2 regions of the Waltera acetigignens genome follow, and region 1 is predicted to be linked to the other one. Evidence: predicted binding sites of a transcription regulator. Region 1 holds the regulator's gene; the other holds the start of a gene.
What was found. Region 1 encodes Rex, which represses fermentation and respiration genes when NADH is low (regulators of the CRP and FNR family bind a similar motif). Its sites were predicted from a motif close to ATTGTTAANTANTTAACAAT; they were not measured.

Region 1 (6,478 bases):
CCAGCTGATTATAGATTGTTTCAAGTTGCAGATTTGATATGTACACTTAAGTTGACGGAACTAAAGATGGAGAATCATTTGTTGTCAAAATCAGAAATATATTTTTTCAATGATGAGAGAACATTAAAGAAGAATTATTTGAAGCCGCTATCAAAGAAAGAATTGTAGAGCAAAATTATAGAAAGAATCGGTAGACAGTAAAATGTCAGCCGGTTCTTTTTATTTTATCCAGAAAATGATGTAATATTGTGTTATATTGCAGTTAGTGCAAGAACAGGTAGTAGTTTAAACAAAGGAAGGGCATAGCCAACGACTTTATCGTTGCTGTGCCCTTCCCTTAAAAATATTTACTCTGCCAGTTCTTCCCACTGCTCGTATAATTTCTCCAACTGTTCCTGGCAGGAAGTCTGCTCTTTGGACAGCTCCTGCAGCTTTGCCACCTGGGTGCCGATGGCGGGATCGGACATTTCGGTGTCGATCTCGGAGATGCGGGCTTCCAGTTCGGCAATCTTTTCTTCGCATTTTTTCAGGTCGTTTTCTTTCTTGCGGAGTCTCGCCTGTTCTTCCTTCTGGGCTTTCCAGTCCAGTTTGACTTCGGATTCTGCAGCTTTAGCTGCAACTGTGTTATCTGCGTCAGTATTCTGCGGAGCACTGGCTTCTATGGCAGCCATCACCGTGTCGTGCTTTTCGAGATAATAGTCATAATTTCCAACATAATTTACGAATTGTCCCTCCGTCAGATCCAGGATCCTGTGGGCGGTACGGTTGATGAAGTAACGGTCATGGGAGACATACAATATGGTACCTTCGTAACCGTTCAGGGCATCTTCCAGTATTTCCTTGGACATAATGTCCAGATGGTTCGTTGGCTCATCGAGGATAAGGAAGTTCGCATTGGAGAGTACCAGCTTGGCGAGAGATACACGACCGCGCTCGCCGCCACTCAGATCACTGATACGCTTGAAAACATCCTCCCCGGTGAAGAGGAAAGCCGCCAACACATTGCGGATCTGGGTATTGTTCAGGTAGGGATAATCGTCGGAGATCTCTTCGAACAATGTCTTGTCACTGTGCAGGACATGATGCTCCTGATCGTAATAGCCGATCTCCACATTGGAACCTAATCGGAAGGTGCCCTGATCGGCAGGAACGAGACCATTTAAGATCTTAAGCAGAGTGGTCTTGCCGCTGCCATTATCACCGATGATCGCCACGTGTTCGCCGCGCTTGATCTCGAAATTAACATCGGTAAAAAGCTTATGGGAATCAAAGCTTTTGGACAGATGCTCCACAGTCAGCACATCATTGCCACTTAAGATCCGGGGCGTCAGTGTCAGCTTCATATCCGTGCGGACCTCGGAGGGTTTTTCGATGACCTCGATCTTGTCCAGCATTTTCTCACGGCTTTCCGCCCGTTTGATGGACTTTTCCCGGTTGAAGGATTTTAATTTTTCGATGACCTCTTCCTGATGTTTGATCTCACGCTGCTGGTTCATATAGGCATTCCAGGCAGCAACGCGCAGCTGTTCCTTTTTTACGGCATAATCGGAGTAATTGCCCATAAAGGTTGTAGCCTTGGACTGGTCGATCTCGATGACTTTCCCGGCGATCCGGTCCAGAAAATACCGGTCGTGGGAGACGATGAGAACGGCTCCCTTGTAATTCAACAGATAAGTCTCCAGCCAGGCGATGGAATTCATATCTAAGTGGTTCGTCGGCTCGTCTAGGATGATGAGATCAGGGTTCTGTAACAGAAGCCGTCCTAACGCCACACGGGTCTTCTGACCGCCGGAGAGTGTGGCAACCGGCTTGGAGAATTCATCTTCGGTAAATCCCAGTCCCTTTAACACACCGACCAGCTCACTGCGGTAGAGATAGCCGCCGCCGGTCTCGAAAGCATGGGTGAGAGAGGTGTACTGCTTCATCAGGTCTTCCAGCGCATCTCCTTCGGCATGCTTCATATTGTTTTCGCATTCCCGGATCTTTTCCTCCAGGCGCAGCAGATCCGCCTTGACAGATAACAGTTCCTCGTAAATGGTGTGAGAGGTGTCCACAGTGCTGTTCTGTGCAAGGTATCCCAGGGTCTTGTCCCTCGCCAGAACCACCTGCCCGTCATCGGGAGTCATTTCCCCTACGATGATGCGGAGCAGTGTCGTTTTCCCGGCACCGTTGATGCCCACGATGGCAGCTTTTTCATGATCCTCTATATGAAAAGAGACATTTTTCAATACCTGATTTTCTACAAATGCTTTTGAAATATTCTGACAAGATAATATCATGGTAGTAAGTATCCTTTATTTCCAACCCACGGAGACCGGGCTTTTTAAATTTCATTGTAACGAAAAGAAGAAAACCTGTCAATTCATTGACAAGTTTTTAACACATGGTGTATACTAAAAAAAACGGAGGTGAAAGTATTGGAAGTAAAAGAAATTTCACAGGCTGTGATTGGCAGACTGCCCAGATACTTTCGATATTTGGGGGAATTGAAGGATGAAGGTGTGGAACGTATTTCTTCGCAGGAACTTTCCGGACTGATGAAGGTGACCGCATCCCAGATACGTCAGGATTTTAATAATTTCGGCGGTTTCGGCCAGCAGGGCTATGGATATAATGTAGAATCTCTGTATCGTGAGATTGGTAAGATCTTAGGACTGGATAAGCAGCATAATTTCGTCATCATTGGAGCAGGCAATCTGGGAAGAGCGCTGGGCAATTATATGAACTTCGAACGTCGTGGATTTATCTTCAAGGGAATGTTCGATGCGAACCCGGAACTGGTGGGTAAGGATGTCCGTGGCGTGAAGGTTATGCCCATGGATCAGCTGGAATCCTTTATCCGGGAGAAGGACATCGATATCGCTGTACTGACGATTCCCAAGACCAGTGCTGTGGAAGTGGCAGATAAGCTGGTGGCTAACGGGATCCGTGCTATCTGGAATTTCGCTCATGTGGATCTGAATGTTCCCGAGGGAATTCAGGTGGAGAACGTGCATCTGTCTGACAGCTTAATGAAGTTATCCTATAATATTAACCGTTACAGTTCAGACATGAAATAAGCAAGCGTATGATTGCTTATTTCATAGGCGGAGTGTCTGAAAATGAATAAAAGGAAAAGTCGCAAGGCGATGACGGATGCGAAGCAGCCGCTTTTATGAATTTCAGCGCACCGAGAAATAATACAACATGAAGTAAGGCATCAAAGGAGTGATTTTATGGGCAACGGTAACGCAGAAGAAAATGCACAGGACCGACAGGCTGCTTTCAAAAATGCATTGACGGGAAAGCATCTGCCCGTACTCACCCTGGATAATAAATGGTATCGGTTGTTGAATAAGACCGGTTCCGTTCCGCTAAAAGAAACGGAAGATGCCCTGAATCAGCTGTTGAAACGACAAGGTAAGCTCAATACCGAGTCGAAGGATATCCGGAATCTGAAAAAGAAGCTGATGAAAGAAATCGTCCCTATGGTGGATGAGGCGGAACAGCAGGGCGAAAACAGTAAGCTGAACAAACAGATCGAGGATCATAAGCGCCTGATCGGGGAATGCAATGAGAAGCTGGAAGCATACGAAGATGAGTTAAAAGATATCCCCAGAGAGATCGAAAGAATAAATCTTCAGCTTATGATGTTTACTATGGACTGCTGCTATGATATTATGAAGGATAATGACAAACAGATCAAAGAGACTGCGGAGTGGGTGGGTGCGATCCGTATCGAACTGAAAAAACGTCTGATCGAAAAACAGCAGATGGAACAGCAGAATCAGGAGATCTACAACTACATGCATGATATTTTTGGTGCAGAAGTGGTCAATCTGTTTGACATGAAATATAATCCGGAGCAAAAATAGTATGAGATATCTGGTAACTGCACAGGAAATGAAGCAATACGATAAAAATACCATAGAGTACCTCGGCATCCCGGGGCCGGTTCTGATGGAAAGAGCGGCTCTGGCTGCGGAGGATTTTCTGAAAGAGCGCTTTGATGCCGTGAAGGAACGGACAAAAGTGCTCATTTTTGCTGGTATGGGAAATAACGGAGGAGACGGTCTGGCTTTGGCGAGACTTCTTGCGGCGGACGGTTATACGGTATCGGTACGACTTGTGGGAGATCCGGAGAAAGCCACAGAGCAATGGAAGAGCCAGTGGCAGACCCTGCAACATTTTCCGGTGAAGACAGACAGTAATACGCAGGCAGATGAATATAATGTGATTGTAGATGCCTTGTTCGGTGTAGGATTGAGCCGCCCGGTGGAAGGCATCTATGCGGAAGCCGTAGAAGAGATGAATGTGGCGGAAGGATTTAAGCTGGCACTGGATGTTCCCAGTGGGATCTGCTCGGACACCGGCCGGGTGCTTGGTTGTGCTTTTCTGGCAGATGCAACGATTACTTTTGGTTTCTGTAAGAGAGGCCTTGTAATGTATCCGGGAACCGATTATGCTGGGCAGGTACACATTGCAAATGTGGGGATCGGACCGGAGAGCTTTCTGGGACAGAGCCCGGAGATGTATACTTATGACAGCTGTGAACAGCATCTGCCGGACAGAACATCCTCCGGGAATAAGGGAACCTTCGGCAAAGCTTTGCTGGTGGCCGGGAGCAACGGCATGGCCGGAGCAGCAATCCTGGCGGCAAGAGCGGCGTATCGTACCGGAGCCGGTATGGTAAAAGTAATCACCGCAGAGGAGAACCGGCAGATCTTACAGCAGGGAATTCCGGAAGCTTTGTACGGATCCTGCAGACAGCTGTCCGAGAGCATGGAATGGGCGGATGTTATTGCTGTCGGTCCCGGCATCGGCAGAGAGGAACAGGCACTGGAATGCCTGAAAAAAGTAGTGGAAAAGAGCAGAAAACCATTAGTGATGGATGCGGATGCACTGAATCTTCTGGCGGAAGAAAACGGTAAGGAATTGGCAGAGAAGCTGCGTACTCAGGGGGCAGAAGGCAGAATTATCATTCTGACTCCCCATGTGGGAGAATTGTCCAGACTGCTTGCGAAGACCATCCCGGAATGCAAGAAGGAGCTTCCGGAGTGTGGCAGAGAACTGGCAGAACGGTTTCACGGTGTGGCGGTTGCCAAGGATGCAAGAACGATTGTATGTAAAGAACAGGGAGAATTTTATCTGAATACTACAGGCAACAGTGGTATGGCCACTGCGGGCAGCGGAGATGTCCTGACGGGTGTGATCCTGGGACTTTTAGCTCAGGGTATGAATGCAATTGATGCAGCTGTGAACGGTGTGTATCTCCATGGCAGAGCCGGTGAGCTGGCGGCAAAACTCCATACGGAGTATGGGGTAATGGCGGGAGATATTGCGGATTGCCTGATGAAAGACTATGATGAGAAAGAAAGTGTGAAGAAATGACAAGCAAACTACAGGAAAAGATGAATTCCTACCAACGGGTATGGGCGGAAATAGATCTGGATGCCATTTGGGAGAATATGATCCATATGAAGGAAAATATTGCCCCGGAGACGAAGATACTGGCGGTCATAAAGACTGACGGTTACGGACACGGCGGTGTTCCCATCGCCAGAATGCTGGAGGATGTGGATTTTATGTTCGGCTATGCGGCAGCTACCTACGAGGAGGCGCATGTCCTCAGGGAAGCCGGTGTGAAGAAACCGGTCCTGATCCTGGGATATACTTTTCCTTATTGTTATGAGGAAATGCTCCGGGAGGAGATCCGTCCGGCAGTGTATCGCAGGGATACCGTGGAAGAACTGGCAGAGGCCGCTGCAAAGGCCGGTAAGAAAGCCAAAGTGCACATCAAAGTGGATACCGGCATGGGAAGGATCGGTATCACTCCGGACGACGAAGGGCTGGATTTTGTAAAATTTGTCATGGAACATCCCGGACTGGAAGTGGAAGGCATCTTTACTCATTTTGCGAAATCGGATGAAGCGGATAAGACTTCTGCCAACCATCAGCTGGAACTGTTTCAGAATTTTATTGATAGAATACAGTCGGAACTGGGACTGGAGATTCCGGTAAAGCATTGTTCCAACAGTGCGGCGATTCTGGAAATGCCCCAGGCCAACATGGATATGGTACGGGCGGGAATCACGACCTACGGTTTATATCCTTCCGAAGAAGTAAGTAAGGATATTGTACCTCTGCGGGCTGCAATGTCTCTCTACAGTCATATCATTTACTGCAAGACGATCCATGCGGGGCAGAGTGTCAGCTACGGTGGATTGTTTACCGCAACAAAAGATACCAGAGTAGCCACCATCCCTGTAGGATATGGAGACGGGTATCCCAGAAGTTTGTCGGGAAAAGGCTACGTGCTGATCCACGGGAAAAAGGCCCCCATTCTCGGAAGGGTCTGCATGGACCAGTTCATGGTGGATATTTCCGGAATTCCCGGAGCCATGGAGGGCGATAAGGTGACGCTCCTTGGCGCGGATGGTCAGGAGCGGATCACGGCGGAAGAACTGGGAGAACTTTCCGGCAGATTCAATTATGAGTT
Region 2 (7,321 bases), on a different contig from region 1:
TCACATCAAGGGTTATGTCAATGGTGTATTGGAGGGTGATTTCATCGGTGTCATTGATGGTGAGATGGGTGCGGTGGTGCGTCCCAAGGATACCGTGACGATGGAGGAGCGGGACGATGCCCCGGAAGAAAACTATCCCAGACTGGAAGCCCAGGAGCTGCCGGAGGATGAGACAGCCGGACAGAAAGCAACCGGAGCAGATACAGAAGCTGCGGATAAGAAAGCTTCGGATAAAGAAAAAACAGCAGAAAGCGAGGGAACAGAAGATGAACAGTAAGAGATTATTATGTTTCCTGCTGGGAGCAGCATTGATCCTGCAGACACCGGCCACCGCCTATGCAGCAGAAACTTTGACCTATGAGCAGTACAGAGGCGGCAGCGGTTATAGCAGCACGATAAAGGAGCAGGATTATGCAGTCATAGAGATCAGCACGGAGGAGGATCTGCGGAAACTGGTGGAGAACTGTGTACTGGACAGTTGGTCCAGAGATAAAAAAGTAGTGCTGCAGAACGACATTGTTCTGAGCATGACAGGTGAACTCAGTATTCCTACGTTTGCAGGAATCTTTGACGGCAGCGGTTTTACTATTTCCAATGTGAAACTGACCGGAGACGGTTCGGCAGTGGGATTGTTCCGCTATGTGCAGGAGGGAGCAAAAGTCCGCAACCTTACGGTCACGGGGGAAGTATCTCCCTCTGGAAGTCAGGATCAGGTCGGCGGTATCGTCGGTGTGAACTATGGCAGCATTGAAAATTGTAAATTTACCGGAAATGTGGTCGGTGATACGGATGTCGGCGGTATTGCCGGAGTCAATGCCGAGAGCGGAGAGATCCGTCGGTGTGAATCCTCCGGAAATGTGATCGGCAATCATTCCGCAGGCGGTATTGTGGGCAACAACCACGGTATTCTGAATAACTGCAGCAACAATGGCAATATCAATACGTACAGCACGGAAGTGACTTATGATCTGGAAGATATCACCATGGACAATCTGGAGCAGATCAACAGTACCTCCAATGTGGCAGCTCATACGGACACCGGCGGTATCGCAGGTATTTCGGATGGTAAGATTTATTATTGCTCCAATTCCGGTGCCATCGGCTACCAGCACGTAGGCTACAATACCGGAGGTATCGTAGGCAGACTGCATCAGGGCTATCTGCAGAACTGCACCAACACCGGATATGTGCAGGGCAGAAAAGATGTGGGCGGTATCGTGGGTCAGATGGAGCCGTTCCTGGAAATCCAGTATCTCAGTGACAAGCTGAAGGAACTGGATACGGAGACAGACAAATTCCTGGATATGTTGGATGCCACCCAGAAAGATGTGAGCAGCTATAGCAAACAGGCATCCAGTATTGCCAAGAGTATCAGTTCGAACCTGAAGGATGCCAACAATGCGGGAAGTTCTCTGACCGGGACCGCTCATGATCTGTGGTATATTTACAATCAAGAGTTGAACGGCGTCAGCAACGATCTGAAAGTCCTGAATGACGATCTGAACAAGCAGGCGGATAATGACAAGAATAACGGCAACAGTCATGATGTTACCATCAGTGGAAATGATATTTGGAATGGTAACTGGGGTGGCGACGGCGATCATGACGTCAGTGGCGGAAACATTACCATCACCGTACCGGACGATACGGAGAGCTATAAATCGGCACTGAAAAAATTCGGAGAGAATGCCACCAAGCGTCTGGATAACATGACGAATGCTTTCACGGATCGCAGTGGCGGTATCAAAGATAATCTGGATACACTGAATGACAGGCTCGACAAGGCTTTTGACCAGTTGGGTCAGTTGGGGGATGTACTGGAAGCCGGGACAGACAGCACCAGTGCCCACATGGATGAGCTGATGGATCAGGCCAGAGTTCTGCGGAATCTGGTCAGCGAAATCCGGGATGATCTCTTCCGGTATGAAGGAATTTCTGTAGAAGATACTTCGGATGAGTCCGCCAGCAAGGAAGAGGTGAACCCCGGAGATCCCGATGCGGAGGATGACACCGCAGAACCGGAAGGAACCGAAGAAGCGCGCTATGATACTTCCAGCTTCCAGAAGGGAAAGGTCACCTTATGTGTGAACCGCGGTACGGTGGAAGCCGATACGAATGTGGGCGGTATCGTTGGACAGGTGGCAACGGAATACGATTTTGACCCTGAGGACGATATCACGTTAACCGGAACGGAGAGTTTCGATGTGGAGCAGACGGTCAAGGCAGTCATCAGAGACAGCCGCAACCTTGGAGACGTGACCGGTAAAAAAGACTATGTCGGCGGTGTGGTCGGTAAAGCAGAATATGGCGCAGTCATTTCCTGTGAGTCTTATGCACCCGTAGAGAGTACCGGAGGCAGCTATGTGGGAGGAATTGCCGGATCTGCCAGCTATGCGATCCGCAGCTGTTACAGCATGGGCAGGATCACCGGTAAAAATAATATCGGAGGTATTGCCGGAGAAGGCTGTGATATTTTCTACAGCTATGCGTACAATGATCTGGATATGTCCGGCGAAGGCCAGGGCAGCATTGCCGGAAAAGTCAGTGATGATGGAACTCTGTATGGCAACTATTATGTGGAAGGCGGAGCCGGTGGCGTAGACGGCATTGGTTATCAGGGCGGTGCTACCCCGTTGTCCTACCAGGAATTCTGCAGCAAAGACGTTCCGGACGCTTTCTCACAGTTTACCATTACCTTCCAGGCGGATGGTGTAGAAGTGGCTTCCTATAAATGCGGTTACGGGGATTATCTGTCGGCAGACCAGATTCCGGAAGTACCGGAGAAGGATGGCTATTACGGTGTATGGCCGGATTATGATTTCAGTGATATTACCGGTAATAAAGTGCTGGAAGCAGAGTATGAGGAATGGACCGCATCCATTGCTTCCGCAGAGAAAAACGATAACAATAAGGCACTGGTTATGGCAGAAGGCAACTTCTATCCCAATGCAGCATTGCATCTGCAGGTAGAGGGAAATACTTATACAGTATCCATGACCAATTCCATGGAAGAGGATGCACCGGACTATACCGGAGAAGCAACCTTGCGTGTCTACTGTGAGGATGCGGATAACACTGTCATAGAGGTAGCACAGGATGGAGAGTACACGGAAGTGGAATCCACTGTGATCGGCAGCTATAGACAGTTTACCATGGAAGTGCCCGGCAGCTTCCGCACGGTAGAGGCCGAGGGCAGTCATACACTGCTGATCGTACTTTGCATCGTCGGTGGTGCAGTCGTGATCCTGTTGATCGTATTGTTAGGGAAAAAAGCGGCAAAACGCCGGAAGACGCGCAAGGCGGCAAAACGTGACCGGAAAGCCGGAAAAGCTGACGAGGACCAGAGCGGCACAAACGAAAGTGATTCAAAGGACAGCCCAGCAGAAGGTACTGATGTTACGGATGCAGCAGAAGATGCCGGACAGACGGCTGACGCAGAGGAATAATAATGATTCAGGCAGTTTTATTTGACATGGACGGTACGCTGATCGATACCGAAAAATATTACCGTATTTTCTGGCCGAAGGCACTGGCAGCCTGTGGGTATACCATGACAGATGAGCAGGCACTTACGATGCGCAGTCTGGGACGCCCCTTTGCCCCCAGACAGCTCAAGGACTGGTACGGTGAAGATTTTGACTATTATGTGGTGCGTGACAAACGAAAAGAGATGATGGAAGAAACACTGGACCGGGATGGCATCAAATGCAAGCCCGGTGCCGTGGAGCTTCTGGAAGATCTGAAAAAAAGGCATATCACTGCAGCGGTTGCCACAGCAACGGATCTGGAGCGGACGGAAAAATATCTGGCGATGGCAGGACTTCGGCCGTATTTTGAGAAACTGATTTCGGCCACTATGGTAGCAGAAGGTAAGCCGTCCCCGGATATTTATCTCTATGCCTGCAAGCAGCTGGGACTGGCACCGGAAGAGTGCATGGCCGTGGAGGATTCTCCCAACGGAGTCATGAGTGCTTACCGCGCCGGCTGTAAGGTCGTGATGGTGCCGGATCAGACACAGCCAGATGAAAAATTAAAAAAATGTCTGTACGCCTGCGTACCGACCCTGGCAGATATCAGCCACCTCATTTAGAGGTGGCTATATTTGTCATAGTAGCTTGATTTTTGTATTCCAGTGTGTTATTATTTTAACGATTAGAGTGACTATTCGGAAGACAATGAAATCAAGCGGGACTGCTTTGTCATGCTTGCATGTAAAAAGCAGTTTTGCTTGATTTTAGGTGACTCGAATAGAGTCACCGCCGCACATATGAGCAAAAATAGCTGCGCAGCAGCGAAAGCACGATTTATCGTGCGATTTTGCGAATAATGTGTGGAATGTATTCATACTTGGAGCCCACGAGGGGCGGAAAGGAATGGAAGAAAATGAATTTTGATGACATCGTAGCAAAAGTAAAAGAGTGTGGGAAGAAGACCGTCGCAGTCTCCGTTGCACAGGACAGTGCAGTACTGGAAGCTGTACATGAGGCCAAGAGACTGGGCATTGCAGATGCAATCCTGGTAGGTGATGAGGCAAAGATCCGTGAGATTGCAGCCGGACTGAATATGGACCTCTCCGATTATGAGATCATCAATGAGCCGGATATGATCGAAGCTTCCCTGAAAGCTGTAAAGCTGGCACATGACGGCCGTGCAGATATGTATATGAAGGGCCTGATCGACTCCAAGAACTTCTTAAAGAGCGTACTGAACAAAGAAGTAGGCCTTCGTACCGGTGGAACCCTGTCTCATGTATGTGTATTTGAGATTCCCGGCATTGACAGACTTCTGTTCCTGACCGATGTTGCATTCATGACCTATCCTACACTGGAGGAGAAGGTTCAGATCATCAAGAACACAATTCCGGTATGTAATGCCTGCGGCGTTGCAGAGCCTAAGGTAGCACCTTTAGCAGCAGTTGAGGTTGTAAATCCCAAGATGCCCGTTACCGTAGATGCGGCAGAACTGACTAAGATGTGTGAAGAAGGACAGATCCCCGGCTGTATCGTAGACGGCCCGCTGTCTCTTGACCTGGCGATCGATCCCGAGGCAGCCAAGCATAAGGGAGCTACCGACCGTAAGATCCAGGGTGATGCAGATGTATTGCTGTTCCCGGATATCCATGCCGGCAACCTGGTATACAAAGCAATCGTACATATGGTAAAAGTAAAGAACGGATGCATCCTGACCGGTACCAAGGTACCCGTAGTCCTGACCAGCCGTTCCGATACCTTCGAGACCAAGGTATACTCCCTGGCACTGGCTGCAGTTGTAGCAGAAGAGATGAAAAAGAATCAGAAATAAGCTATGGATATCGTGATCGAAGTCGCTGTGGAAGCTGCGGGAGAACTGCTGTCGGCAGGTATAGATGCTGTAGTGGACAAAGCGGTAAAGCATAAGAGCGAATATAAGAGTGAATATAGGAGGAAACACACAATGGCAATCAAGAGTCTGATCATCAACCCCGGTTCCACCTCCACCAAGATCGGTGTATTTGAGGATGAGAACTTATTATTTGAAGAAACCCTGAGACATTCTACCGAGGAGATCTCCAAATACGATACTATTTTCGAACAGAAGGATTTCCGTAAGAAGATCATTACCGATCTGCTGGCAGAGAAGAACTGCGATCTGAAGAGCTTCAACGTGATCGTAGGACGTGGCGGTCTGTTAAAGCCCATCCCCAGTGGTACCTATGCGGTAACCGATGATCTGCTGGAGGATTTAAAAGTAGGTGTACAGGGTCAGCATGCTTCTAACTTAGGCGGTATTCTGGCAAGAGAGATCGGTGATGAGATCGGCGTTCCCTCTTACATCGTAGACCCCGTTGTAGTAGATGAGCTGATGCCCATCGCAAGATATTCCGGTCTGGAAGAGATCCCCAGAGGAAGCATCTTCCATGCCCTGAACCAGAAGGCAGTTGCCAAGAGATATGCAAAAGAGGCCGGCAAGCCTTATGAGTCCTTACGTCTGGTAGTCGTGCACATGGGCGGCGGTGTATCCGTAGGCGCACATGAGGACGGCAAGGTTGTAGACGTATTCAGTGCATTTGACGGTGATGGTGCATTCTCTCCGGAGCGTGCAGGCGGTGTGCCTTGTGCAGCACTGGTAAAAATGTGCTTCTCCGGAAAATATACCGAGAAGGAGATCAGTGCAAAGCTGATCGGCAAGGGCGGACTGAATTCTTACCTGGGTACCAACGATATGCGTGAAGTTACCAAGCGTGCCAATGAAGGCGATGCCAAGGCAGCGGAGGTGAAGCAGGCATTCCTGTTACAGGTAGCCAAAGACATCGGTGCTATGGCCTGTGTGCTGAACGGCAAGGTAGACCAGATCGTTATCACCGGAGGCATTGCATATGGTGAGGATGTAGTGGCTAAGCTGAAAGAGAGATGCGGCTGGATCGCTCCTGTGACCGTATATCCCGGTGAGGACGAGCTGTTAGCTCTGGCTCAGGGCGCTCTGCGTGTCATGAACGGCGAAGAACAGGTGAAGCAGTACTAATTTAGAGTAAAAATATAGAACTCCCGGTGGAATGATTCCATCGGGAGTTTTTTACTTTAGGGAATAGACTTTCTGTCAGCATTATGATTTTAACTAAAAATCAGCTTTGACAGAATCCCCAGTACCAGCATGTGTACCGGATAAAAGGCATAGCAGGCAAGCTGGATCTTACGGTTATGCGCGCCCTGGCGTCCATGGTAGCACCACAGAAGCGGCAGACACAACAGCGCCAGTCCCTGTTCTGAAATCTCGAAGGCATGACCGAAAAGCTGTAATGGAATCTGCATTCCTGCCAACAGCATGACATTGATCCAGTAGAGCCCGGCAAACTGTCCGGCAAGCTGCCACCAATTTTTCCCATGGAAGAGATAGAATACGATAACAGTCAGAACGCCTTCTCCGTAATAGTCGAACATGAGGAGGGTTGCCAGCACGTAGCCCACTGCAGATAGCAGCAGGATCGACGGAATCCACAGCCAGACCGGACATTTTTTCCGTAGGGTATCTATTGCCCAGATACACAGGAAGCCTGTGAGCAGTGTCCAGATCACGTTCTGATGAAACGGGTAGAATAACAGCCCACTGTACATCAGATTGATGGGAAGCTCAGAAAGAATGGCCAGAAGAAGCAGGCGCATGCAATATTTTTTCCTATCATGGGTATGGAAGAAGCCTTCCACCAGAAAAAAGGCGAACATGGGAAATGCCAGTCTGCCGATGCCGGTCAGCCACCAGGCATCTCCGGCGAGGGTAGCCCACAGGTGATCACAGAACATGAACGCCATAGCGAGGATATGCAGCGTCAGAGCACTGAGATCCG

Region 2: ptb (phosphate butyryltransferase) is a predicted target of Rex. The motif match lies at 4,134-4,153, and genes of this name have one in related genera.

The regions. Positions count from the first base shown of each region.
Region 1 is NZ_JAOQJO010000016.1:99,605-106,082, reverse strand. It holds gene OCV96_RS14870 (DUF3800 domain-containing protein) at 1-168, shown strand, start outside; gene OCV96_RS14865 (ABC-F family ATP-binding cassette domain-containing protein) at 348-2,279, opposite strand; gene OCV96_RS14860 (redox-sensing transcriptional repressor Rex) at 2,418-3,059, shown strand; gene OCV96_RS14855 (hypothetical protein) at 3,216-3,854, shown strand; gene OCV96_RS14850 (NAD(P)H-hydrate dehydratase) at 3,856-5,370, shown strand; gene alr (alanine racemase) at 5,391-6,478, shown strand, end outside.
Region 2 is NZ_JAOQJO010000022.1:24,065-31,385, forward strand. It holds gene OCV96_RS17080 (efflux RND transporter permease subunit) at 1-277, shown strand, start outside; gene OCV96_RS17085 (GLUG motif-containing protein) at 168-3,446, shown strand; gene OCV96_RS17090 (HAD family hydrolase) at 3,449-4,090, shown strand; gene ptb (phosphate butyryltransferase) at 4,384-5,301, shown strand; gene buk (butyrate kinase) at 5,434-6,501, shown strand; gene OCV96_RS17105 (TraX family protein) at 6,591-7,321, opposite strand, start outside.